4 regions of the Enterobacter cloacae complex sp. genome follow, and region 1 is predicted to be linked to each of the others. Evidence: predicted binding sites of a transcription regulator. Region 1 holds the regulator's gene; each other region holds the start of a gene.
The links. Region 1 encodes LexA, which represses DNA repair genes until DNA is damaged. Its sites were predicted from a motif close to TNCTGTATGTACATACAGNA; they were not measured.
Positions count from the first base shown of each region.

Region 1 (5,857 bases):
CGTCTATCGGGCGCTGGATTTTCTGCTGGAACAAGGGTTTGTGCATAAGGTGGAGTCAACAAACAGCTATGTGCTGTGCCATCTTTTTGACCAGCCGACCCACACGTCCGCCATGTTTATCTGCGATCGCTGTGGCGTGGTGAAGGAGGAGTGTGCGGAAGGGGTGGAAGATATTATGCATACGCTGGCGGCCAGAATGGGCTTTGCCCTGCGCCATAACGTAATCGAAGCACACGGTTTATGTTCTGCCTGCGTGGAGGTGGAGTCATGCCGCCATCAGGATGCCTGTCAGCACGATCACTCAATCCTGGTGAAGAAAAAGCCGCGTTAAGGCCAAAGAAAAGGCGGCTCATGGCCGCCCTTGGGGATAGTGCCGGTTACCAGCGGTAGTCGTTACGGGTTTCCCAGTCTTTGACTTCGTTTTCCGCCTGATCTTTTTCGTAACCGTAGCGCTCCTGGATTTTACCTACCAGCTGATCGCGCTTACCTTCAATGACGGTCATATCGTCATCCGTCAGCTTACCCCACTGTTCTTTCGCTTTACCTTTGAATTGCTTCCAGTTGCCGCCGATTTCGTCTTTATTCATAATCGTGTCCTCGTGTTAAGCGTCTATGAGTATCGTCCGCTTCGTTCTTTTCTGCTGGACGTGATTATTATTGTAGTTAAGGATTCGGAAGTTATTTTTATATTCGGAATCTTTAACCGCTACGATATATCGTGTCGGGCAGGAAACCAGGTATTGTTTCGCCAGTGACGATGCCAGATAACGGCCAGCGAAAGGCCACGCAATGCGAGAAAAACCGCCAGCGCCAGCCACAGGCCATGATTGCCAAGATACGGCACGGACAGCAACGTAAGGCCGAAGCCCGCCGCCGCGACGGCCATGCTGTTGCGCATCTCCGCCCCTCGCGTGGCGCCAATAAACATGCCGTCCAGCAGATAGCACCACACGCCCACCACCGGTAATACCACCTGCCAGAGGATGTAGCGATCGGCAAGCGCCTGAAGCGCGGGCAGCGAGGTAAGTAGCGCGACAATATGCCCACCAAAACAGGCGTAAACCAGGGCAAAGATCAGCGCCACCAGACCCGCCTGACGGCAGGCAGCCCGCCACACCTCGCGTAGCTGGCCGCTTTCACGCGCGCCGTATGCCTGCCCGGAATGCGCCTCCACGGCGTAAGCAAAACCATCCAGCGCGTAAGCGGTAAAGGTCAGTAAGGTCATGAGCACTGCGTTGACCGCGACGATTTCTGGCCCAAGCCGCGCACCAAAAACGGTTAACGCACCAAAACAGAGTTGCAGCAGGAGCGAGCGCAGCATGATGTTGCGATTAAGCGCCAGCAGCTTACGCATATTGCCGCGCCAGGCCGTTTTCAGAAGATCGAGGGTGATGCCGCGCATCGTCAGCACGCGCCAGACCATCCACAAACCGATCAGCAGCGTACCGTACTCAGCAATCGCCGTGGCCAGCGCCGCGCCGCGAACGTTCATGTGCAGTCCCATTACCAGCCAGAGATCGAGCACAATGTTAAGCAGGTTGCCCACCACCAGCAGGATCACCGGCGCGCGGGCGTACTGCACGCCCAGTAACCAGCCCAGGAGGACCAGGTTTGCCAGGGAAGCGGGCGCGCTGAGCCAGCGAATTTCGAGGAAGCGCCGGGCCTGCTCCAGCACGGCATCACTGCCGCCCACAATATGGAGCGCCAGATCAATGAGCGGCGTACGCAACAGGACGATTAACGCGCCGGCACCGAACGCCAGCATGAGCGGCTGAACCAGCGCACGCGCCAGACGCAGGGGATCTTTTGCACCATACGCCTGGGCCGTCAGGCCTGTTGTACTCATGCGCAAAAAGAGCAGCAGCATAAAGAGGAAGCTGGTCGCCGTTGCGCCGATCGCGACGCCGCCCAGATAAATCGGCGAATCCAGATGCCCGATTACCGCCGTATCCACCAGCCCCAGCAGGGGAACGGTAATATTGGAAAAAATCATCGGTAGCGCAAGACGCCACAACGCCTTATCGGCAGAAGTTAGCAATGCCATGGAAATTACCGGAATCAGAAAATAGGCCAGGCTGTAGAGGAGCTACAGCCTGTCAGGAAGAGATTACAGCCATTCACCGTTGCGGATAACGCCTACCGCCAGGCCTTCAATGGAGAAGCTCTGCTCGCGGAGATCCACCACAATTGGGGAGAATTCGTTGTTTTCTGGCAGAAGCTGAACGGTATTACCTTGTTTTTTCAGGCGCTTAACCGTCACTTCATCATCAATGCGCGCTACCACGACTTGCCCGTTACGCACGTCCTGCGTTTTGTGTACCGCAAGCAGATCGCCATCCAGAATACCGATATCTTTCATGGACATTCCGCTAACGCGCAGCAGGAAATCGGCGCTCGGCTTGAACATGCCTGGGTCAACCTGATAGTGCCCTTCAATATGCTGCTGTGCCAGCAGGGGTTCACCTGCGGCGACGCGGCCCACCAGCGGAATACCGGTCTCTTCTTCCACCAGCAGACGAATACCGCGTGAGGCACCGGAAACAATCTCAATCACGCCCTTACGCGCCAGCGCTTTAAGGTGCTCTTCGGCAGCATTAGGAGAACGGAAGCCCAGACGCTGTGCAATTTCTGCACGCGTGGGTGGCATACCCGTCTGGCCGATATGATCCCGAATGAGATCAAACACCTCTTGCTGCCTGGTCGTTAACGCTTTCATACCGCCCCCTGGGTGTATATACAGTTATGCTGTGAGTATATACAGTCAAAGGCGATTTTGGAACCAAAAACTGCACAAAAAACCAGGGACTTAATTATTCCTCGAGGCTCATCGGAAATGCGACCAAAGCAGCGTGACCCAGGTGATCGCCGCGGTGATAATCGACAGCAGCACGGCAGCGGAACCCATGTCTTTCGCCCGGCCAGACAGTTCATGGAATTCCGACCCTATCCGGTCAACAACGGCCTCAATAGCGCTATTAAGAATTTCCACTATCATCACCAGAAGGACAGAACCGATGAGAAGCACGCGGGTGATAGCATCAACATCAAGGAAGCAGGCGATGATAACTGCAACGATCGCGGCAACCGCTTCCTGGCGGAAGGCGGCTTCATTAACCCATGCGGCGCGAAAGCCTTTCCATGAATAACCGGCAGCTTTAATGATTCGGGTTAACCCAGTGGTATTATTGGCCATCTAAAGAACCTTTTATGAGAAATAGCGTCAGTAACTAAAGCTTCAGCGCGTTTTGCTGCAACCTGAAGTATGACGGGTAACAACAGAAATTTTGCGCGCTTTCTGTTATCCTTGCGCCGCAATTGCATTATTAACCAGAGGCTTTACATCGTTTATGTCCGGCTGGCCACGAATTTACTACAAATTACTTAATTTACCATTAAGCGTACTGGTAAAAAGTAAGTCTATCCCAGCAGAACCCGCGCTGGAATTAGGGCTCGATACGTCACGCCCTATTATGTACGTTTTGCCTTATAACTCGAAGGCAGACCTGCTTACGCTTCGCGCTCAATGTCTGGCGCACGATTTACCTGACCCGCTTGAACCCCTGGAAGTCGACGGTACGCTACTGCCGCGCTACGTGTTCATCCATGGCGGGCCGCGCGTGTTCACCTATTACACGCCGAAAGAAGAGTCCATTAAGCTGTTCCATGATTACCTCGATCTGCACCGCAGCAACCCCGATCTGGACGTACAGATGGTGCCGGTGTCGGTGATGTTTGGTCGTCGTCCGGGGCGCGAAAAAGGGGAAGAGAACCCGCCTCTGCGTATGCTCAACGGCATTCAGAAGTTCTTCGCCGTCTCCTGGCTGGGACGCGACAGCTTTGTCCGCTTCTCGCCTTCCGTTTCACTGCGCCGCATGGCGGATGAACACGGCACCGATAAGATCATTGCGCAAAAGCTGGCGCGCGTTGCGCGTATGCACTTTGCACGTCAGCGCCTGGCGGCCGTTGGTCCACGTCTCCCGGCACGTCAGGATCTGTTCAACAAGCTGCTCGCTTCCAAAGCGATTGCCCGTGCCGTAGAAGACGAAGCGCGCAGCAAGAAAATTTCACACGAGAAAGCGCAGCAGAACGCGATCGCGCTGATGGAAGAGATCGCCGCGAACTTCTCCTACGAGATGATTCGTCTCTCAGACCGTATCCTCGGCTTCACGTGGAACCGCCTCTACCAGGGGATTAACGTCCACAACGCCGAGCGCGTGCGTCAGCTCGCGCATGACGGCCACGAGATTGTCTACGTGCCCTGCCACCGCAGCCACATGGACTACCTGCTGCTCTCTTACGTGCTCTATCACCAGGGGCTGGTGCCGCCACACATTGCCGCCGGTATCAACCTGAACTTCTGGCCAGCAGGCCCGATTTTCCGCCGTCTGGGGGCGTTCTTCATTCGTCGTACCTTCAAGGGCAACAAGCTCTACTCCACCGTGTTCCGTGAATACCTTGGCGAACTGTTTAGCCGCGGCTATTCCGTTGAGTACTTCGTGGAGGGCGGGCGCTCCCGTACGGGCCGACTGCTCGATCCGAAGACCGGCACGCTGTCGATGACCATTCAGGCGATGCTGCGCGGCGGTACGCGTCCTATCACGCTGGTGCCTATCTACATCGGCTATGAACACGTGATGGAAGTGGGTACCTATGCGAAAGAGCTGCGCGGTGCGACCAAAGAGAAAGAGAGTCTGCCGCAGATGCTGCGTGGGCTGAGCAAATTGCGCAACCTCGGTCAGGGCTACGTGAACTTTGGCGAGCCCCTGCCGCTGATGACGTATCTGAACCATCATGTTCCGGAGTGGCGCGAATCTATCGATCCTATCGAAGCGGTGCGTCCGGCCTGGCTGACGCCGACGGTCAACGGCATCGCATCCGAACTGATGGTACGCATCAACAATGCCGGTGCGGCGAATGCCATGAACCTGTGCTGTACCGCGCTTCTGGCTTCTCGCCAGCGTTCACTGACCCGCGAGCAGCTGACCGAGCAGATTGATTGCTACCTCTATATCATGCGTAACGTGCCGTACTCCGTGGATTCGACCGTGCCGTCTGCTACCGCCAGCGAGCTTATCGATCACGCGTTGCAGATGAACAAGTTCGAAGTGGAGAAAGATACCATCGGTGACATCATCATTCTGCCGCGTGAGCAGGCCGTGCTGATGACCTACTACCGTAACAACATCACGCATATGCTGATGTTGCCGTCGCTGATGGCAGCCATCATTACCCAGCACCGCCGCATTTCGCGTCAGGAGTTGCTGCGCCATATTCAGACCATCTATCCGATGCTGAAAGCGGAGCTGTTCCTGCGCTGGGGTGAAGATGAGCTGGCGGCAGAGCTCGATAAAATGACCGCAGAAATGCATCGTCAGGGGCTGATTACCATCAGTGATGATGAACTGCATATCAATCCGTCACGTTCTCGTACCTTGCAGCTACTGGCATCCGGCGCGCGTGAGACGTTGCAGCGCTACGCCATCACCTTCTGGTTGTTGAGTGCAAATCCGTCAATCAACCGCGGTACGCTGGAAAAAGAGAGCCGGACGCTGGCTCAGCGCCTCTCCGTTCTGCACGGCATTAACGCTCCGGAATTCTTCGACAAAGCGGTATTCAGCTCCCTGGTGCTGACGCTGCGCGACGAAGGGTATATTAGCGATACGGGCGATGCCGAGCCGGAAGAGACGATAAAGGTTTACCAGATGCTGGCAGAGCTGATTACCTCGGATGTGCGTCTGACGATTGAGAGTTCGACGCAGGGCGAATGATGTTAAAGCCGGGTGGCGCTAACGCTAACCCGGCCTACATGTTCTGCTAAATCGTAGGCCGGGTAAGGCGAAGCCGCCACCCGGCTTTT
Region 1 is NZ_LT991957.1:2,428,446-2,434,302, reverse strand. Features, by position in the region: gene zur (zinc uptake transcriptional repressor Zur) at 1-331, shown strand, start outside; gene DBR02_RS12135 (CsbD family protein) at 378-587, opposite strand; gene dinF (MATE family efflux transporter DinF) at 707-2,044, opposite strand; gene lexA (transcriptional repressor LexA) at 2,108-2,716, opposite strand; gene DBR02_RS12120 (diacylglycerol kinase) at 2,825-3,193, opposite strand; gene plsB (glycerol-3-phosphate 1-O-acyltransferase PlsB) at 3,348-5,768, shown strand.

Region 2 (5,857 bases), on a different replicon from region 1:
ACTGCCGGCACCGCACCCGAAATTGAACTGGGACCACGGTCCCATCTCGTGCCTGCGAGGCGGAACTGCTCCGATAAACAGCGCGGACTGCCGGTACTGCACCTGAAATTGATCTGGGACCACGGTCCCACCTCCTGTCTGTAATGCAGAACCGCTCCGGTAACCGGCCCGGACTTCCGGTACTACACCCGAAATTGATCTGGGACCACGGTCCCACCTCGTGCCTGCTAGGAGGAACTGCTCCGGTAACCGGCCCGGACTTCCGGTACTACACCCGAAATTGAACTGGGACTACGGTCTCACCTCGTGCCTGCGAGGAGGAACTGCTCCGGTAACCGGCCCGGACTCCCGGCACTGTACCCGGAAATGAACTGGGAGCACGGTCCCACCTCCTGCCTTCGAGATGGAACTTATCTGGTAATCCGTCCCGGACTTCCGGTACTGCATCTGAAATTGAACTGGGACCGCGGTCCCACCTCCTGTCTGCGAGGCAGAACCGCTCCGGTAATCCGGCCCGGACTGCCGACACCGCACCAGGGATATAACTGGGACCACGGTCCCACCTCGTGCCTGCGAGGCGGAACTGCTCCGGTAACCGGCCCGGACTCCCGGCACTGCACCCGAATTTGAACTGGGACCGCGGTCCCACCTCCTGTCTGCGAGGCAGAACTGCTCCGGTAACCGGCCCGGACTCCCGGCACTGCACCCGGAAATGAACTGGGACCACGGTCCCACTCTATTCCGCAATTTCTATCACGATCTAAATTCTGAGTATGTCATCTTTATTCATGTGTATAGTGCGTCAGGATATTATGTTCGTTTTGTTCCCAGGTCCTTCCTCGCTCACATATGGACTTAATCCTGCCGTTCGGCTACGGCGAGCACTACTCGTTTTCTCAAAATTATAATTATCATATTGTTTTCAAAAATCTTGACCATCAGGGTGGGGTTCTTCAACTGATCCTCGCTATGGGAATATCTTCCCAGCGTGTGGTATAGGCTGGAGACAGCATCTCGCGTTTCATCTGCCATTCAGGAGATATGCCTCGCCCGGCAAACCAGACTTTGCCCTTGCCTGAATGATTAATCCCGTCCAGAACTTTCATCAAAGCGTCGCTATGCTTCCGGGGCTGCACCTCGTCGAACAAATTGAGCTGAGACACGCCGCTCGGTGTAAAGTCGTTCAGCATCACTCCGGCTTTTGCATAGCGATGACCATCGAGCCAGATACGGTCCAGAGCTTTCAGTGCGGCGCTTATGATGTCACGGGTATCTTGTGTAGGAAGGAACAGCTTTTCGCTCGCTATGTTGCCGTAATACGTTTCATTGACAGCAAAAGGGGAGGTTTTGATAAAGACCGATATATGTCGGCAAAATTGTTTCTCTCCTCGAAGCTTTTCGGCCGCACGTTCGGCGTACTGACAGATCGCCTGTCGCAGGGATTCGTAAGTATTGATGCGCTCCCCGAATGAGCGACTACAGACAATCTGCTGCTTCGCGGGCGGTGCCTCTTCAAGAGATATACAGGCCTCACCATTCAGTTCGCGAACAGTTCGCTCCAGCACTACGGTAAAATTCTTGCGTACAAATGCTGGATTCATGCGCGCCAGCTGCAGTGCGGTTTTTACCCCATATGTATTCAGCATTTTGCCGATGCGGCGTCCGACTCCCCAGATTTCCTCCACTGGCTGCAGCGACAGCAATTTCTCTGTTCGGCGTGGATTGCCCGTGGTCAAAGCCAGCACGCCGCCAAATTGTGGCCACTCTTTCGACGCCCATTGCGCGCTTTTAGCGAGCGTTTTGGTCGGCCCCATCCCTACCCCGATTGTCAGCCCAGTTCCGGAGCGCACGCATGCACGCAGTTGCCGCCCGAAGTCCTCATAATTGATGCAATTGTCTATACCGCGGATGTCCAGAAACATCTCGTCGATACTGTACTGCTCTACGCGTGGCGCCAGCTCCTGGAGGTGAGACATAACCCTGTTAGACATGGAGGCATAAAGCTCGTAGTTGCTGGAAAAAGTGACCACAGGCTCAGGAAAATGCATAGCCTTCAGCTGAAACCAGGGAATCCCCATTTTAATGCCGAGGCGCTTTGCTTCCTTTGAGCGGGCTATAACGCAGCCGTCATTGTTGCTTAGTACCACCACTGGCTTGTCCCGCAGGTCAGGCCTGAATACCTTCTCGTAGCTGGCGTAAAAGGAATTCACGTCTGCAAGGGCAAACATCAGCCTTCATTCCGGGTTTTGTGAATAAACGCCGTGACGACGCCGAATATCTGCATTTCATCAGGGTAGATTACGGGATAAGCGGGATTCATCGGAAGCAAGGCAATGCGCGGCTTCAGCTGCAGGCGCTTAACTGTGAACTCGCCATCAGTTTCCGCAATAACAATATCTCCGTGCACAGGTATTTCTGCCTTATCGACCACCATTAGATCACCGGAGTGCAGGCCCATATCCTTCATCGAATCGCCTAAAGCACGGACAAAGTAGGTCGCGCTGGGGCGGCTGATGCAGTAAGTATTCAGATCAAGTTCGTCTTCCGTATAGTCAGCTGCCGGCGAGGGAAAGCCAGCCGGACAGCTTTCCGTAAACAGCGGGACTTTATACTGTGAAGGCTCTGAAGCGGGAGAGACAAAAACGATCATGATATACCTCTTATAATAACTGTATTTATATACAGTATTATTTAAGATAATTTCCGTACTGCAAGCTGAATTTCAACTGCCTGGTACAGGTCATTGTTCTGGTTCAGAAAAGAGATGCTGTTTATCCACAGAATCTGTGAGTAACTTTGTGAGATTACTGTTTCTCAATTCATTTAAGACGTCGTGCCGCTACTGTAGCCGGGCCGCTTCGTATGCAAGGGTTCGCTCTGCCGGTGTCCTCACCCGGTCGCAGTTTCCTTCAAAGGTATTACCCGCTGTCTTCCCGTCGTTTTCCGTCTCAATTTTCGCCTTCAAACCGTCCAGCCAGCGTCTGCTTTTTCACTGCGCTGCGGCTTGCGGTACCGCCCCTGCATTCTCCGCTTTTCGCCCGGCTGTCGTATCGGCACGGCGTAACTGGCGCCGCATTTGAGAAAGGAGAAACAGCATGTCCCGATACGTCCTTGGCAATTGTGTTGAAGTTATGTCCGGTTTCCCGGACAAGGCCGTCGATCTGATCCTTACAGACCCACCCTATCTGGTCGGCTTTCGCGACCGTTCCGGGCGAACCCTTGCGGGCGACAAAACTGACGAGTGGCTGCAACCGGCCTGCAACGAGATGTATCGCGTGCTCAAAAAGGACGCGCTGATGATCAGCTTTTACGGCTGGAACCGCGTGGATCGCTTTATGGCGGCCTGGAAAAATGCAGGGTTCAGCGTTGTGGGCCACCTCGTTTTCGCCAAGACCTACACATCAAAATCCGTCTACGTCGGATACAGCCACGAGTGCGCCTACATACTGGCAAAAGGACGTCCGCCGCTGCCGGAAACCCCTTTGCGCGACGTGCTGGACTGGAAGTACACCGGCAACAAACATCACCCGACGGAGAAGCCCGTATCGAGCCTTCAGCCGCTCATCGAGTCCTTCACGCGCCCTGGTGGCATTGTTCTCGACCCCTTTGCAGGCAGCGCCTCTACCTGTGTGGCCGCACTACAGGCAGGGCGGCGGTACATCGGTATTGAGCTGCTCGAACGATATCACCGGGCCGGCGTTCAGCGGCTGGCCGCCGTTAAGCGTTCATTGTGCCTGCCCGCAGCCAACGGTGACTGGCTTCCGGAGGCGGCATGACGAATTACGCCGGAAACGAAGCGCTGCGGGCCGACGTTGCCGCCCTGGCAAACAGCATGTGCGATCTACGCGCCACGCTCAATGCGCTGGAATCCCGCTATCGATACGACGCGGAGAACCTGACGGAGCGCCTGGCCCGCCAGACAATTTTCCGCATCAACGCGCTTTATCTTGAAGCATACCGGCAGGCGCTGGAGCTGGACGCCAGCTTTAAAGACTGACACGGGCGGGCGGAAACGCCCGTCAGAAGACGACTCTGGAGAATAAAAATGTACGGAACACGCGAAGAACTCTGCACCCGGCTCGAAAACATGTTCACCCCCGACGAGCCGTTGGTACTGCTGGTCTGGACCGAAGAAGCTTTTTATGTCGCCTGCGGCGAACTGGACGTAAAGCCGGAGCCTGCCGAGATTCAGGGGCTGATGGAAACAACCGGCAATACCGATATGGCTGTATATCGCAGGGAAGGCGTCACAAATTCTGGCGTATGCGACCTTCTGATACGACACCGTGAGGCCGTGTCACGCGAGGTGAGCGTTCCCGCGGCGCTGCTCATGCGCGTACTGCGGCGACAGGAGGGCGATCTGGAAAATCTAATCGGGCAGGCATGGGAGGCGGGCCGACCGACGCCAGAATCCCTTAAACAGGCGCTGCACGACGTCAGAGTGCTGATGCAACGAATCTGATGCAGCCACAGGGCCGGGGGCAATCCTGGTCCTGCCTTGCCGGCCCTGCAAAGTAAAAGGATGTCGCCTGCTCCGCTTCTCAGGCCGCGCCGTTGCGCGGCGGCAGGAACGCCGTGCCTCCACTCTGGCCGTGCTGCGTCAGATACAAGGGAAGCTGGCGCCGTCACTCTCACCCGGTCGCAGTTTTGTCTGAAGGGATTCTCCGCCGTCTTCCCGTCGTTTTCCGGCTCAGATTTCGCCGTCAAACCGTCCAGCCTGCTCCTGCTTTTTCACTGCGCTGCGGCCTCGGTGACGCTCTTGTATCTGCCGCGTGCGCACGGCTGTCGTATCGGCACGGCGCAAAGGATGCCGCATTTGAAAAAGGAGATCGTCATAAATACCGCATACCATTTCATTCACCGCCATACCCGCAATACCCTTATCGCGCGCGGCTGGCCAGCAGAGATGGATATCCAGACCCGACTCAGCTATTCGCAGGGCGACGGCGTGGCGTTCTACGGCTCGCTCACGTCAGCACAGCTGGTTCACCTTCTCCCTGAAATTGCCCTGCGCGGCCTGATGGACGACCGGAACATGCGCGAACTCGTTGGTGAAATTGCGGGCAGTAGCCTGAGCGTGCGTCTGTATCCAAACTCGCTGAGCCGCCAGTATGCACACAGCGGTACGATCTCGCTGGAGTACAGTGGGCTGAGCGAGCGCCACGCCGTGATGCTGTTGACGGCGCTGCGGGCTGAAATCAACCACGTCTGCGGCTGCGTCGCGGCTGCGGGATATCGCGTACTCGAGGCGTTTTCCCCCTCCGGCAATCCTCTGCTCGTTTACCGGAAAACCCGCAATTTTTCGTGTCGATGAGGTTGAGCCGGAGGACGATGCTGATAGCTGGGATAACGAGGCCGTCGACAGGCTGCTGCTCGCTATCCTCGACGGCAATATCAGCTACCGCACCATTCAGATCCAGATTGAGGCGCACGGGCTGATGCTCGCGCAACATACCGTCCGGTATGCATGGCGAAAGGACGAACTGCCGGTACGCAGATGGTTTGATCGTAGCTGGCTGCGCATAGCGGTTCGTGAGGCGAGAGAGGAAGTCCAGGTACTTCTGAGGGCACTTTCCTCACTGCGGCCTGATATCTGACGCTGATGCGGGGCTGGAGCCCCGCATGGAAGAGGGTAATGCAAAACGGATGTCGCGCGCTCCGCTATGCCGGCGCGACCTCCACGGCGTTACGGCCGCGCGGGGAATGACGTTCGTGCGGCCTGCGGCTTACGCCGTGCCTCCACTGTAGCCCGACCGCTGCGACTGCAAGGGTTCGCTGCGCCGCCATCCTCGCCCGGTCGCAGTCATTTTCTAATGTCAGTCGCCGTTCTTCCCGTCGTTCTCTCGCTCAGTATTCG
Region 2 is NZ_LT991959.1:132,968-138,824, reverse strand. Features, by position in the region: gene DBR02_RS26050 (Y-family DNA polymerase) at 954-2,228, opposite strand; gene umuD (translesion error-prone DNA polymerase V autoproteolytic subunit) at 2,228-2,650, opposite strand; gene DBR02_RS26040 (DNA methylase) at 3,096-3,776, shown strand; gene DBR02_RS26035 (hypothetical protein) at 3,773-3,997, shown strand; gene DBR02_RS26030 (DUF1380 family protein) at 4,046-4,462, shown strand; gene DBR02_RS26025 (hypothetical protein) at 4,808-5,314, shown strand.
Region 2: umuD (translesion error-prone DNA polymerase V autoproteolytic subunit) is a predicted target of LexA. The motif match lies at 2,668-2,687, and genes of this name have one in related genera.

Region 3 (5,857 bases), 650 kb from region 1:
GCTGCCGTCTGGCGTGTCAGGTCGCGGTGCGCCAGAACATGAAGATTGAGCTGCCGGAGGAGATCTTCGGCGTGAAAAAATGGGAGTGCGAAGTTATCTCAAACGATAACAAAGCCACGTTCATTAAAGAGCTCAAGCTGCGCGTTCCCGAAGGGGAGAGCGTCCCGTTCCGTGCGGGTGGTTATATCCAGATTGAGTGTCCGGCACACACCGTAGCGTACGCTGACTTCGACGTGCCGGATGAGTACCGGGCCGACTGGGATAAATTTAATCTCTTCCGCTTTGTTTCCGAGGTAAAAGAGCCCGCGCTGCGCGCCTATTCCATGGCTAACTATCCGGAAGAGAAGGGGATCATTATGCTCAACGTGCGTATCGCCACGCCGCCGCCGAATGTGCCCGATGCCCCGCCGGGCGTGATGTCGTCGTATATCTGGTCCCTCAAGCCTGGCGATAAGGTGACGATTTCCGGTCCGTTTGGGGAGTTTTTCGCTAAAGATACTGATGCGGAAATGGTCTTTATCGGCGGTGGCGCGGGTATGGCGCCGATGCGTTCGCATATCTTTGACCAGCTCAAGCGTCTCGGCAGCAAGCGTAAAATCAGCTTCTGGTACGGTGCGCGCTCGCTGCGCGAAATGTTCTACGACGATGAGTTTGAACAGCTGGCGCGTGATAACCCTAACTTTACCTTCCACGTGGCGCTATCCGATCCGCAGCCGGAAGATAACTGGACAGGCTACACGGGCTTCATCCACAACGTGCTGTATGAAAACTACCTCAAACAGCATCCGGCACCGGAAGACTGCGAGTTCTATATGTGTGGTCCGCCAATGATGAACGCCGCCGTGATTAAGATGCTCAAAGATCTGGGCGTGGAAGATGAGAACATCATGCTCGATGATTTCGGAGGCTGATTATGTTGACCTTTCTGGCGACCTTTGCAGTGTTTGTGCTGGTGATATTCGGGATGTCTTTAGGCTGGATCATCAAGCGTAAAAGCATTCAGGGCAGCTGTGGAGGCATCTCTTCCATCGGAATAGAGAAAGTTTGCGACTGTCCGGAACCGTGCGATGCGCGGAAAAAACGAATGGCCCGGGACCAGCAGAGGATCATTTAGAAAAAGGCCGCTTCGTGCGGCCTTTATCATTTATTCTGCCCAGCTTTTGGCTTTAGCTGGTGAGTCTACAAGAACCCCTTCGGCACCCAGTGTTTTCGCCTTCTGGTAATCCTCTTCAGAGTTAACGCCGATAAAAATCAGATGGGCATTGCCCTGAGAGCGGAAGCAGTCAACGGCCTCTTTGTCCCACGTTAATGTTGCAGGAGAGACGCCTTCGCCTAAAGTGAATTTCTCGACCACCTCTACTTTTCGGTTTAACTCAAGCCCATACCAGTAATCGTCCATTTTTTGGGAAGGCGGCAGGCATTCGTGGCTCAATGACACCGTGGCCAGTCGTGTACGGGTTTCGCTGCGCGTGACAAAGCGGGGGATTTCGACAGGCAATGCTGCCATATAGCGATCTTCGGTTGAATAAACGCGAACACGATTCAGGCTGTTGGTCTCTTTCAGTACGTTAAGCAGCGCGTTGCCCATTGTCGCCGGATCGGCGTCCGGAGATTTGATATCAATAAAAAACCGCGTGTCTGGCCAGGCCGTCAGTACCGACTTCAGCGTAGGTACTGACGTATTCAGCATGTTTTTCGCCAGGCCCTTATCTTTCCATTCTACGCTGGCATCCGCCTTTGCCAGTTCTTCAGCGGTAAACTGTGATACTTTTCCCTGCAAGCGGGTTAACGCTTTCAGGTCAGCCGGTCGATACAGAACCGGCACGCCATCCCGACTAAGCTGCACGGTTATCCAGACGATATCGGCTTTATTTTCGAGCGCGAGCTTAATTGCAGGCAGGGTGTTTTCAGGGGCATCCGCCGTACCCCCCCGGTGAGCAACGATCTCGGGATGAGCCGATGCCGCACTCGCCAGAAACAGTAACGACACCGAAAGTATTTTCCTCATCAATGATAACCCTCTATGTATTTTCTTTAAATATATGAATATAAAGACTTTATTCGGGTTATTTGTAACATGGATTTATGACAATCGTGAGAAAGGAAAATAGCTGACGCATTTTTTGCCTTTTGTTATACTGTATATAAATACATGTGTGGTGTAATCAATGCGCAAAATAATCCATGTCGATATGGACTGTTTTTTTGCCGCAGTGGAGATGCGTGACAACCCCGCGCTGCGGGACATCCCTATCGCCATTGGCGGCAGTCGTGTTCAGCGCGGTGTGATCAGCACCGCGAACTATCCTGCACGCAAATTTGGCGTGCGCAGCGCCATGCCGACGGCGATGGCGCTGAAGCTGTGCCCGCACCTCACCCTTTTGCCGGGGCGCTTTGAAGCCTACAAAGAAGCGTCGAGCCATATTCGTGAGATCTTCTCCCGCTACACTTCGCTGATTGAACCCCTGTCGCTGGATGAGGCCTATCTGGACGTCACCGACAGCCTGCACTGCCACGGCTCCGCCACCCTGATGGCGCAGGAGATCCGCCAGACTATCTTTAACGAGCTGAATCTGACGGCATCGGCGGGCGTCGCGCCGGTCAAATTTCTCGCCAAAATCGCCTCCGATTTAAATAAGCCCAACGGCCAGTACGTCATCACCCCGGAAGAGGTGCCGGCGTTTTTGAAAACGCTGCCCCTCAGTAAAATCCCCGGCGTGGGTAAAGTCTCCGCCGCGAAGCTGGAAAGTATGGGGCTACGCACCTGCGAAGACGTCCAGCGAAGCGATCTGGCCCTGCTGCTTAAGCGTTTTGGCAAGTTTGGCCGCGTACTGTGGGAGCGCAGTCAGGGCATTGACGACCGCGATGTAAACAACGAACGGCTGCGTAAATCGGTCGGGGTTGAACGCACGTTAAGCGAAGATATTCATGACTGGTCGGCATGTGAAACCATCATTACGGAACAGCTCTATCCAGAGCTGGAGCGACGGCTGATCAAAGTGAAACCTGATTTACTGATTGCCCGTCAGGGCATCAAGCTGAAATTCAACGACTTTCAGCAGACGACGCAGGAGCACGTCTGGCCGCGCCTGAACAAAGAAGATCTTATCGCAACGGCGAAAAAGGCGTGGGAAGAACGACGAGGCGGGCGAGGGGTGAGGCTGGTGGGACTGCACGTTACGCTGCTGGATCCGCAGCTGGAGCGTCAGCTGGTTTTGGGACTGTAGATTGCACTCATCGTAAGCCCGGCAAGCGTAGCGCCGCCGGGCAACAGACGACAAATTACTTCGCAGGGATCGCCTTCAGCAGTTCAGTCAGCAGCGTCCAGTAATGCCCAACGCTTTCAATGTGAACCTGCTCATCCGGCGAGTGTGGCCCGGTGATGGTTGGCCCAATGGAAACCATGTCCATGTCCGGATACGGTTTTTTGAACAGACCACACTCCAGACCCGCGTGAATAACCTGAATGTTCGGGGTGCTGTTGAACAGGCGCTGATAGGTTTCACGCACCAGTGCCATAACCGGAGAACTTGCATCCGGCTGCCAGCCCGGGTAGCTGCCTTTGGCAGACGTTTTCGCGCCCGCCAGGGTACCCAGAGATTCCAGCATGCTCACCACGTACTCTTTACCGCTGTCGATCAGGGAACGGATCAGGCAGATGATTTCCGCGCTGTCGTCGCCCATGGTCACCACACCCACGTTCAGGGAGGTTTCCACCACGCCTTTCGCCACGTCAGAGTTACGGATCACGCCGTTTGGCGTCGCGTTCAGCAGCTGAACAAACGTGTCACGAGACTGCGCGGTCAGCGCGGCTTTATCCGTCGTAACGGACTCCAGCACCACGGTCAGGTTTTTCTCTTTCTCAGAGAGCTCGTTTTTCAGGATATCCAGATATGCGCTGGCGAGTTTTTTCAGCTCGTCCGCTTTCGCCGCGGGTACCGTCACGGTCGCGAAGGCTTCGCGAGGGATTGCGTTACGCAGGGTACCGCCGTTGAAGTCCACCAGGCGCAGATCCAGCTCAGCCGCGTGGCCCGCCAGGAAACGTGCCAGTAGTTTGTTGGCGTTGCCCAGGCCCAGGTGAATATCGCCGCCGGAGTGGCCGCCTTTCAATCCTTTCAGCGTCAGCTTGAAGGTTTCGAAGCCGGCAGGAACCGCTTCGCGGGACAGGGGCAGGGTAGAGATGAAGTCGATCCCGCCCGCGCAGCCCATGTAGATTTCACCTTCTTCTTCAGAGTCGGTGTTGATAAGAATGTCCGCTTGCAGCCAGTTCGCCTGAAGGCCGAACGCGCCGTCCATGCCCGCTTCTTCGGTCATGGTCAGCAGCACTTCGAGCGGACCGTGCTCGACGCTGTCGTCAGCCAGCACGGCCAGCGCGGAAGCCATACCAATACCGTTATCCGCGCCCAGCGTTGTGCCGCGCGCCTTCACCCACTCGCCGTCGATATACGGCTGGATCGGGTCTTTGGTGAAGTCGTGAACGGTGTCGTTGTTTTTCTGCGGAACCATGTCCAGGTGCGCCTGCAAGACAACCGGCTTGCGGTTTTCCATACCTGCGGTGGCAGGTTTGCGGATAAGAATGTTGCCAACCTGGTCACGCTCGGCGTGCAGACCTTTTTCCTTTGCCCAGCCCATAATATGTTCGGCAAGCTGTTCTTCGTGATAGGAAGGGTGCGGAATGGAGCAGATTTTGGCAAAAATATCCCACAGCGGCTGCGGAGATAATTGAGACAGTTCAGACACGATAGGTCTCCTTGTCGATGCGCTGCAAAACAATGTTGCAGGTCACAGGGTTAGCAGGTTGATTGTTACCACAAGACGGGCTTGCGAGATGCAACTGAGAATACCACTTTCTCCCGTGGCTGGTAGCATAAAGCATGTAAAAACTCAGGCTGTTGGCGCGTAACACTGGTTTTTAGTGCGTCAGATCTCTATAATCTCGCGCAACCTGGTTCACCCTCATTTTTTTTAAGCCGTATATAAACAGGCTGGGACACTTCACATGAGCGAAAAATACGTCGTCACCTGGGACATGTTGCAGATTCACGCACGCAAACTGGCTGCGCGTCTGATGCCTTCCGAACAGTGGAAAGGCATTATTGCCGTCAGCCGTGGCGGTCTGGTACCGGGGGCGCTGCTGGCACGTGAGCTGGGTATTCGTCATGTCGATACCGTCTGTATCTCCAGCTACGATCACGACAACCAGCGCGAGCTGAAAGTGCTGAAACGCGCGGAAGGCGACGGTGAAGGCTTCATCGTTATCGACGATCTGGTGGACACCGGCGGTACCGCGGTAGCCATCCGCGAAATGTATCCAAAAGCGCACTTCGTCACTATCTTCGCGAAGCCAGCGGGCCGCCCACTGGTTGATGATTACGTCATTGATATCCCGCAGGATACCTGGATTGAACAGCCATGGGATATGGGCGTGGTCTTCGTACCGCCTATCTCAGGCCGTTAATTTCAGTACGTAACTTTACACGCCCGGCTATGCCGGGCGTTGTTCTTTTTGGCCTGCCACGCGTTACAATGGTCTACATATGACGTATCCATGGAGGCAACGCAATGACGCAGGCGAATCTCACCGAAACTCTCTTCAAACCTCGTTTCAAGCACCCTGAAACGTCGACGCTGGTGCGTCGGTTTAATCCGGGAACAATGCCTGCTGTCCAGTCAGCGTTAGACGGTAAGAACGTGCCTCACTGGTACCGCATGATTAACCGCCTGATGTGGATATGGCGCGGCATCGATCCGCGTGAAATTCTCGACATGCAGGCGCGTATCGTGATGAGCGAGTCTGAGCGCACCGACAGCGATCTCTACGATACGGTGGTGGGCTACCGTGGTGGGAACTGGATCT
Region 3 is NZ_LT991957.1:3,081,399-3,087,255, forward strand. Features, by position in the region: gene nqrF (NADH:ubiquinone reductase (Na(+)-transporting) subunit F) at 1-911, shown strand, start outside; gene nqrM ((Na+)-NQR maturation NqrM) at 914-1,114, shown strand; gene DBR02_RS15235 (glycerophosphodiester phosphodiesterase family protein) at 1,145-2,008, opposite strand; gene dinB (DNA polymerase IV) at 2,169-3,227, shown strand; gene pepD (cytosol nonspecific dipeptidase) at 3,283-4,740, opposite strand; gene gpt (xanthine phosphoribosyltransferase) at 5,000-5,458, shown strand; gene frsA (esterase FrsA) at 5,563-5,857, shown strand, end outside.
Region 3: dinB (DNA polymerase IV) is a predicted target of LexA. The motif match lies at 2,137-2,156, and genes of this name have one in related genera.

Region 4 (5,857 bases), on a different replicon from region 1:
AGCCACTCCTGCGCGTAAGGCAGGCGGATAACCTGACAGTCAGCCAGCCGCTCCGGATGCGGATATGCCTGTACCGGAAAGAGATGCAGACGCGCCGGGGTTCCCGTCAGCCGCCGGGCGCTGGCGAGCAACAACGCAGCCCGGCCATACGTCAGCGGCTGGCAAAGCTGTTCTGTCAGCGTGAGGATTTCCGCACCGCTGAGAGAGCCGCAGGCGACGAGCCAGCCGGGTACGGTTTCGGGTGCGACGGGCGCCATATCAATGACGTCGGGCCAGCCAGCCTGGCGCAGCATCCGGTCGCCGAGGCGGAGTATCAGCGCGTTGAAGGTGTCGTTTCTCATGGTTGTTTTCCTTCGGTGAATGCCCCGCCGTTCAGCGGGGCGGACGGGTCAGGCGGCCAGTTCACGTTTCAGCCAGGCGATTTCTGCCTGAGCGTCAGCGACACTCGGGTAGTGATCGACCGTCAGCGACGGCGAATGCTCGTCTTCTCCGTTAATCGCCTGTGCGGCAATGTCCGTGATGCGATACAGCGTATCGACGGGGACGCTCACGCGGGGAATGCCCGGGCGAATCCCGGCGTACAGCGCCTGCACGGTGCGGAATGACACGCCTTCTTCGGTGTGCTCCCCCGTTCCCGTGCGGCCGATAAGCTCAAGCAGGGTGTGAGCCTCGGCCTCCGTCATGTTCTCAGCCTGGGCCATCACGTCTTCTTTCGTCCAGACCAGCAGGGCGTAGCGTTCTTCGTTCCCAAACATACGTTTGAGTTTTTTGTTCAGTTCTTTACGGGTGCCGTACAGCATGGTGTTTTCTCCGTGATTCAGTGGGGCGGCATCGCCGCCCGGGTGTCAGTCCTGAAAACTTTCATCCAGCATCAGGGCGATATTGAATGCCTCATCCATCAGGGCGTTGATACGCCGCAGGCTGATACCCGCGAGTCGTTCCGGCAGCCCGTCATGCCGGTAGTGGTACGTTTCTTCCAGCACTTTGAGGGTGGTTTTCAGGTCGCACATGTTGTTGGCCAGTCCGGCCATATCGCGCCGCAGGGCTTCGTGTCCGTCGTAGTTCATCACGCCGCCTCCGGGAGCCATTCATCGTTCGCCGCCGGGGTGTTGACGGCCCGGCGCATGGCGGCCAGCCGTTCGGTTCCGGCCCGGTGGTACTGCGCCAGCATTTCAATGCCGATATAGCGGCGTCCGGCGCGGTATGCGGCAACGCAGGTCGAGGCACTCCCGGCAAACGGGTCGAGGATAATCGCGCCCGGGGCGCTGAATGACTCAATCAGCGGCTGTAGCGCCTCCACCGGTTTCTGGTTCGGGTGCAGGGGGTTGCCGGTATACGGGAAAGGCATCACATCCGGCAGCGGTCTGAGGGGCGGCACCGGGCGGCCTTTGGCAAGGACATAAGCCCCTTCATGGCGGTAGTCCACGAATCCTCGTCGGTCTTTCGCGTTGCGACGGTTGGAAGCGTAGGTTTTGGTGAATACAATCTGGCCCACGGCATAGAATCCCGCCGCCTTCCACGCGGCCATAAAGCGGTCCACCCGGTTCCAGCCGTAGAAACTGACCATCAGGGCGTCTTTTTTAAGGACGCGGTACATCTCCAGCGTGGCCGGTTGCAGCCATTCGTCCGTCACATCCCCGGCAATCTGTCTGCCCTGACGGTCCTTAAAGCCGACGAGATAAGGCGGATCGGTCACGATAAGGTCCACGGCGCGGTCGGGGAATCCGCGCATCACATCAATACAGTTCCCGAGAATGAATCTGGACATGGCAGCACTCCTGTAGTCAGAGGGGACAGGAGGTATCACCGCGATACCGTTCCCTGCCGCACGCTGCCTGTTCATCGCGTCCGGTCACGGGTCAGGCCGACTGTGGAATATCGCAGCCGTCAGTCTGTTAGACGGCGAGAATATGCCGCAAAAGCGGCTTGAAGGGCGTTCCCTGACAGGGCGAGGGACTGGCGTACACACTCAACGGCGCCGGGACTGAGCAAAAAAACCGCCCGTCCCGTACCAGGCCGGACGCGAGACACTGGCAGCGGGAGGCAGGCCTTCAGCAACACCAGGGGAAAGAGGAGCATCGACATACCTGTCCACAAACGCGGGGTTTAAGATTGTGGATAACCTGAAGGCAGACAGCGGAGAAGCGCGGGAGAACAGGCGCCACCACGTCTGTTCTTTTTTTGTACAATCAGCGGCGGGATATCAACGGCTCCGGGTTTTATCTCCGGCCACGGAGAGCCCGATATACACGCCCGCGCCCCAGATGACCTGGGAGAGCACGAAAACCCACAGCGGGACGTCGAACACCAGGAGCGGGAGCAGGCATACCGTCACAATGCCAATCATGCGACTGCCGTACTGCCTGCGTACCGGTTCGCTGCTGTCGACGGGGACGCCGGCAAAGCGAAGAACGTTTCTGAAGCCGGGTGACATAAAGACCTCCTGGATGAAAATTCATTGGGTATCTGTACATTACAGGATACCGCTACCGGTGTAGCCCCGACATACGTTTTTTCACGTCACTCATTTTTTCGCAACCACAGCAATGTTTTAGCCCGGAACTGCACAAAGAGGCTTGCAAATTCTGAAAACCGGGAAAATAATAACTGTACATCCATACAGTAAAGAGGTGCGCCATGTTACAGATTTCCGTCCGTTTCTCCCCGGAGCAGGTGAAGGCCATGCGCAGCGGTACCTTTGCCGCACTGCAGCAGGAAATTGAGCGCCGCCTCACCCCACGCTACCCTCACCTCTGGCTGAACATCGGGAAAAGTTCGCAGACCGCGCTGGATGTCAGCGGCGCGCGCAGCGACCAGGAAAAGTCAGACATCATGAACACGCTTGAAGCTATCTGGCAGGACGACACATGGCTGCCGGAATGAGTCGCAGGGAGCCCCTGTTTGACCCGGAGGCGGTGTTCACACTCCCGGCCACGCCGTCTTCCCAGCAGATCCCCCTGTTTGCGGATGCCTGTGCGGCGGGTTTTCCGAGTCCTGCCGGGGATTACGTTGAGCAGGAGCTGGACTTAAACAGCCTGTGTATCCGCCATCCGGCAGCCACTTACTTTCTGCGCGCCAGCGGGGAAAGTATGCGAGACCTGGGTCTGTATGACGGCGACATTCTGGTAGTCGACCGTGCAGAGAAGGCCGTGGACGGCGATGTGGTGATTGCGGAAGTGGACGGCGGGTTTACGGTGAAGCGGCTGCGCCTTACCCCCCGCCCTGCCCTGGAGCCGATGAATCCGGCTTATCCGACGCTCTGGCCGGAAGAACTCACGCTGTTCGGGGTGGTGATGCACTTCATTCATCGTACCCGCGCCCGCCTGTAAGGAGTACCGGTATGTTTGCCCTGGCTGACGTCAACAGCTTCTATGCCAGCTGCGAGAAGGTCTTTCGCCCTGATTTGCGCGGAAAACCCGTCATTTGCCTGAGTAACAATGACGGCTGCGTAATCGCGCGCAGCCGCGAAGCCCGCGACATCGGTATCCCGATGGGCGCCCCCTGGTTTAAGGTGAAAGCGCTGGCGGAAAAGCACCACGTGGCGGTCTTCTCCAGCAATTATTCGCTTTATCATTCATTTTCAGAACGCGTCATGCGCTGCCTTGAGGCGCTGGCCCCGCGCGTGGAACAGTACAGTATTGATGAAATGTTCCTCGACGTCGCCGGCATCGACAGCTGCATCGCTTTTGAGGACTTCGGTCGTCAGCTGCGTGAACATGTTCTCCGTCACACCGCCCTGACCATCGGCGTCGGTATGGGGCCAACCAAAACACTGGCGAAATCGGCGCAGTGGGCATCCAAAGAGTGGCCGCAATTTGGTGGCGTGCTCGCGCTCACGCGGGGTAATCCCCGCCGGACAGAGAAACTGCTTTCACTGCAGCCGGTGGAAGAAATATGGGGTGTTGGGCGCCGGATCTCGAAGAAGCTGAACACAATGGGGATCACCACCGCGCTGCAGCTGGCGCGCGCGAATCCGACCTTCATAAGGAAGAATTTCAACGTGGTGCTGGAGAGAACGGTCCGGGAGCTGAACGGAGAAAGCTGTATTTCGCTGGAAGAAGCGCCTCCGCCAAAACAGCAGATAGTCTGCAGCCGGAGTTTTGGTGAACGCATCACGGAATATGACGCAATGCGCCAGGCTGTCTGCCAGTACGCGGAGCGTGCTGCGGAGAAACTGCGCAGTGAGCGGCAGTACTGCAGACACATCGCGGTCTTTGTGAAAACGTCGCCGTTTGCCGTGAAGGAGCCTTACTACGGAAACATGGCCAGCGAGAGTCTGCCGTTCCCGAGCAGAGACTCGCGGGATATCATCGCCGCTGCCGTCAGAGCCCTCGGACACATCTGGGTCCCCGGTCACCGTTATGCCAAAGCCGGCGTGATGCTGAACGATTTCACACCTGCGGGGGGTTCTCAATTGAGTCTGTTTGATGATGTTCAGCCCCGGGCAAACAGCGAAGCGCTGATGAACGTCGTGGACGGGATTAACCATTCAGGGCTTGGAAAAGTGTGGTTTGCAGGACGAGGCATCGCTCCCGAGTGGCAAATGAAACGAGAAATGCTCTCCCCTGCCTACACCACCAGATGGACTGATTTGCCCGTCGCTCATCTGTAATCCACAAAATTTGAGCAATCATCCATCCTCTGTGAGGATGCAAAAGCACATATGCAGTGTGATATGTTGATGCTGACTGTACACAACGGGAGCGAAAAAGGATGGACAGAGGAATGCTGGCAGAGTGGCTACGGGATATTGCCCAACATATAGAAGAGGAAAGCCCACTGATACGTGATGTCAGTGTGGATGATGCCCTTTCAGATGAGGGGCTGGCCAAAAAGATCATCACCATCACGTTCAATGCGCCTGGTCGTGTCATACAGACTGAAGAAGACGTCAGCAGCATCCCCCGGCACTAAAATTGAAGAGGCAGTATTAAGGAGTTAGCCCCGGAAATTTACCGGGGTTGGAACGCGTCTACGACAGAGATCAGTCACGGGATAGCCGGAAAAAAACAGAACGACCAGGCTGGAAGTACATAGTTATTTATCAAAATCATTAAATAATATTTTGATAAAATCATAAAATCATAAAATCATAAAATCAGTTATCACTATTCCGCCGCTCAAGATATTGCTCTAAAGCCTCTCGTATGACAGCACTGGTATTTTTCGGACCAGAGCCGCTGAGTTTGTTCTCTGCTGACACACGAGTAATTGCCTGATCAAGAGACAGCGGAAGAGCAAGACTCCGCTGTACTGTTTTTTCAGTTTTAACTATAGGTGCAGCCCCCCCATATTGCTTATCAGCCAGTTTGTCAGCGAGCGCAGCTACCTGAGCATCGGATGGTTTTTTAGCAGATCGTGGTTTTAAAGCCATTTGGAATACACCTCTTCAATCAGTTGCTCAACCTCCTCTATTGCAGTTCTATTGGTTGCCTCCAAAACAGATTTCCCGAGAGGAACAACATCTCGATAAATTTTTCGTTCACAGTTAATAGCATTAAGAGGAGGTAAGGTTGGGAAATCCTTCAGATATTCGAGAAACTCTGCACGCTCTTTACCACGCAATACGGGATTAGTCGTCGCTCGTGTCTGGTACATATAGAGGTTTAAATCAGGATTTAGATCCTGCCAAGCTTCCAACTGGCCTTCAAGCTCTTCCAAAGTGTCCAGATCGAACTGTGAGCACAAGTGCGGAGCAATTATTATATCAGCCACAGCCCCAGCATTAGCGAGTTCGCGGCTATTGCGACCTGCCACATCTACAATTACGTGATCAAACTTTTCATCGAGCTGGCGCAAAGTCTGGCTGATGTTGCCATATTTCTGGATAAGGGTAATGCGAGGTAGCAGGTCGGCT
Region 4 is NZ_LT991960.1:7,146-13,002, reverse strand. Features, by position in the region: gene DBR02_RS26165 (hypothetical protein) at 1-341, opposite strand, end outside; gene DBR02_RS26160 (DUF1380 family protein) at 390-800, opposite strand; gene DBR02_RS26155 (hypothetical protein) at 846-1,067, opposite strand; gene DBR02_RS26150 (DNA methyltransferase) at 1,067-1,768, opposite strand; partial or broken gene DBR02_RS27205 (hypothetical protein) at 1,840-2,009, opposite strand; gene DBR02_RS26145 (hypothetical protein) at 2,204-2,434, opposite strand; gene DBR02_RS26140 (DinI-like family protein) at 2,638-2,883, shown strand; gene umuD (translesion error-prone DNA polymerase V autoproteolytic subunit) at 2,880-3,329, shown strand; gene DBR02_RS26130 (Y-family DNA polymerase) at 3,341-4,612, shown strand; gene DBR02_RS26125 (hypothetical protein) at 4,726-4,914, shown strand; gene DBR02_RS26120 (hypothetical protein) at 5,099-5,374, opposite strand; gene DBR02_RS26115 (AAA family ATPase) at 5,365-5,857, opposite strand, start outside.
Region 4: DBR02_RS26140 (DinI-like family protein) is a predicted target of LexA. The motif match lies at 2,606-2,625, and genes of this name have one in related genera.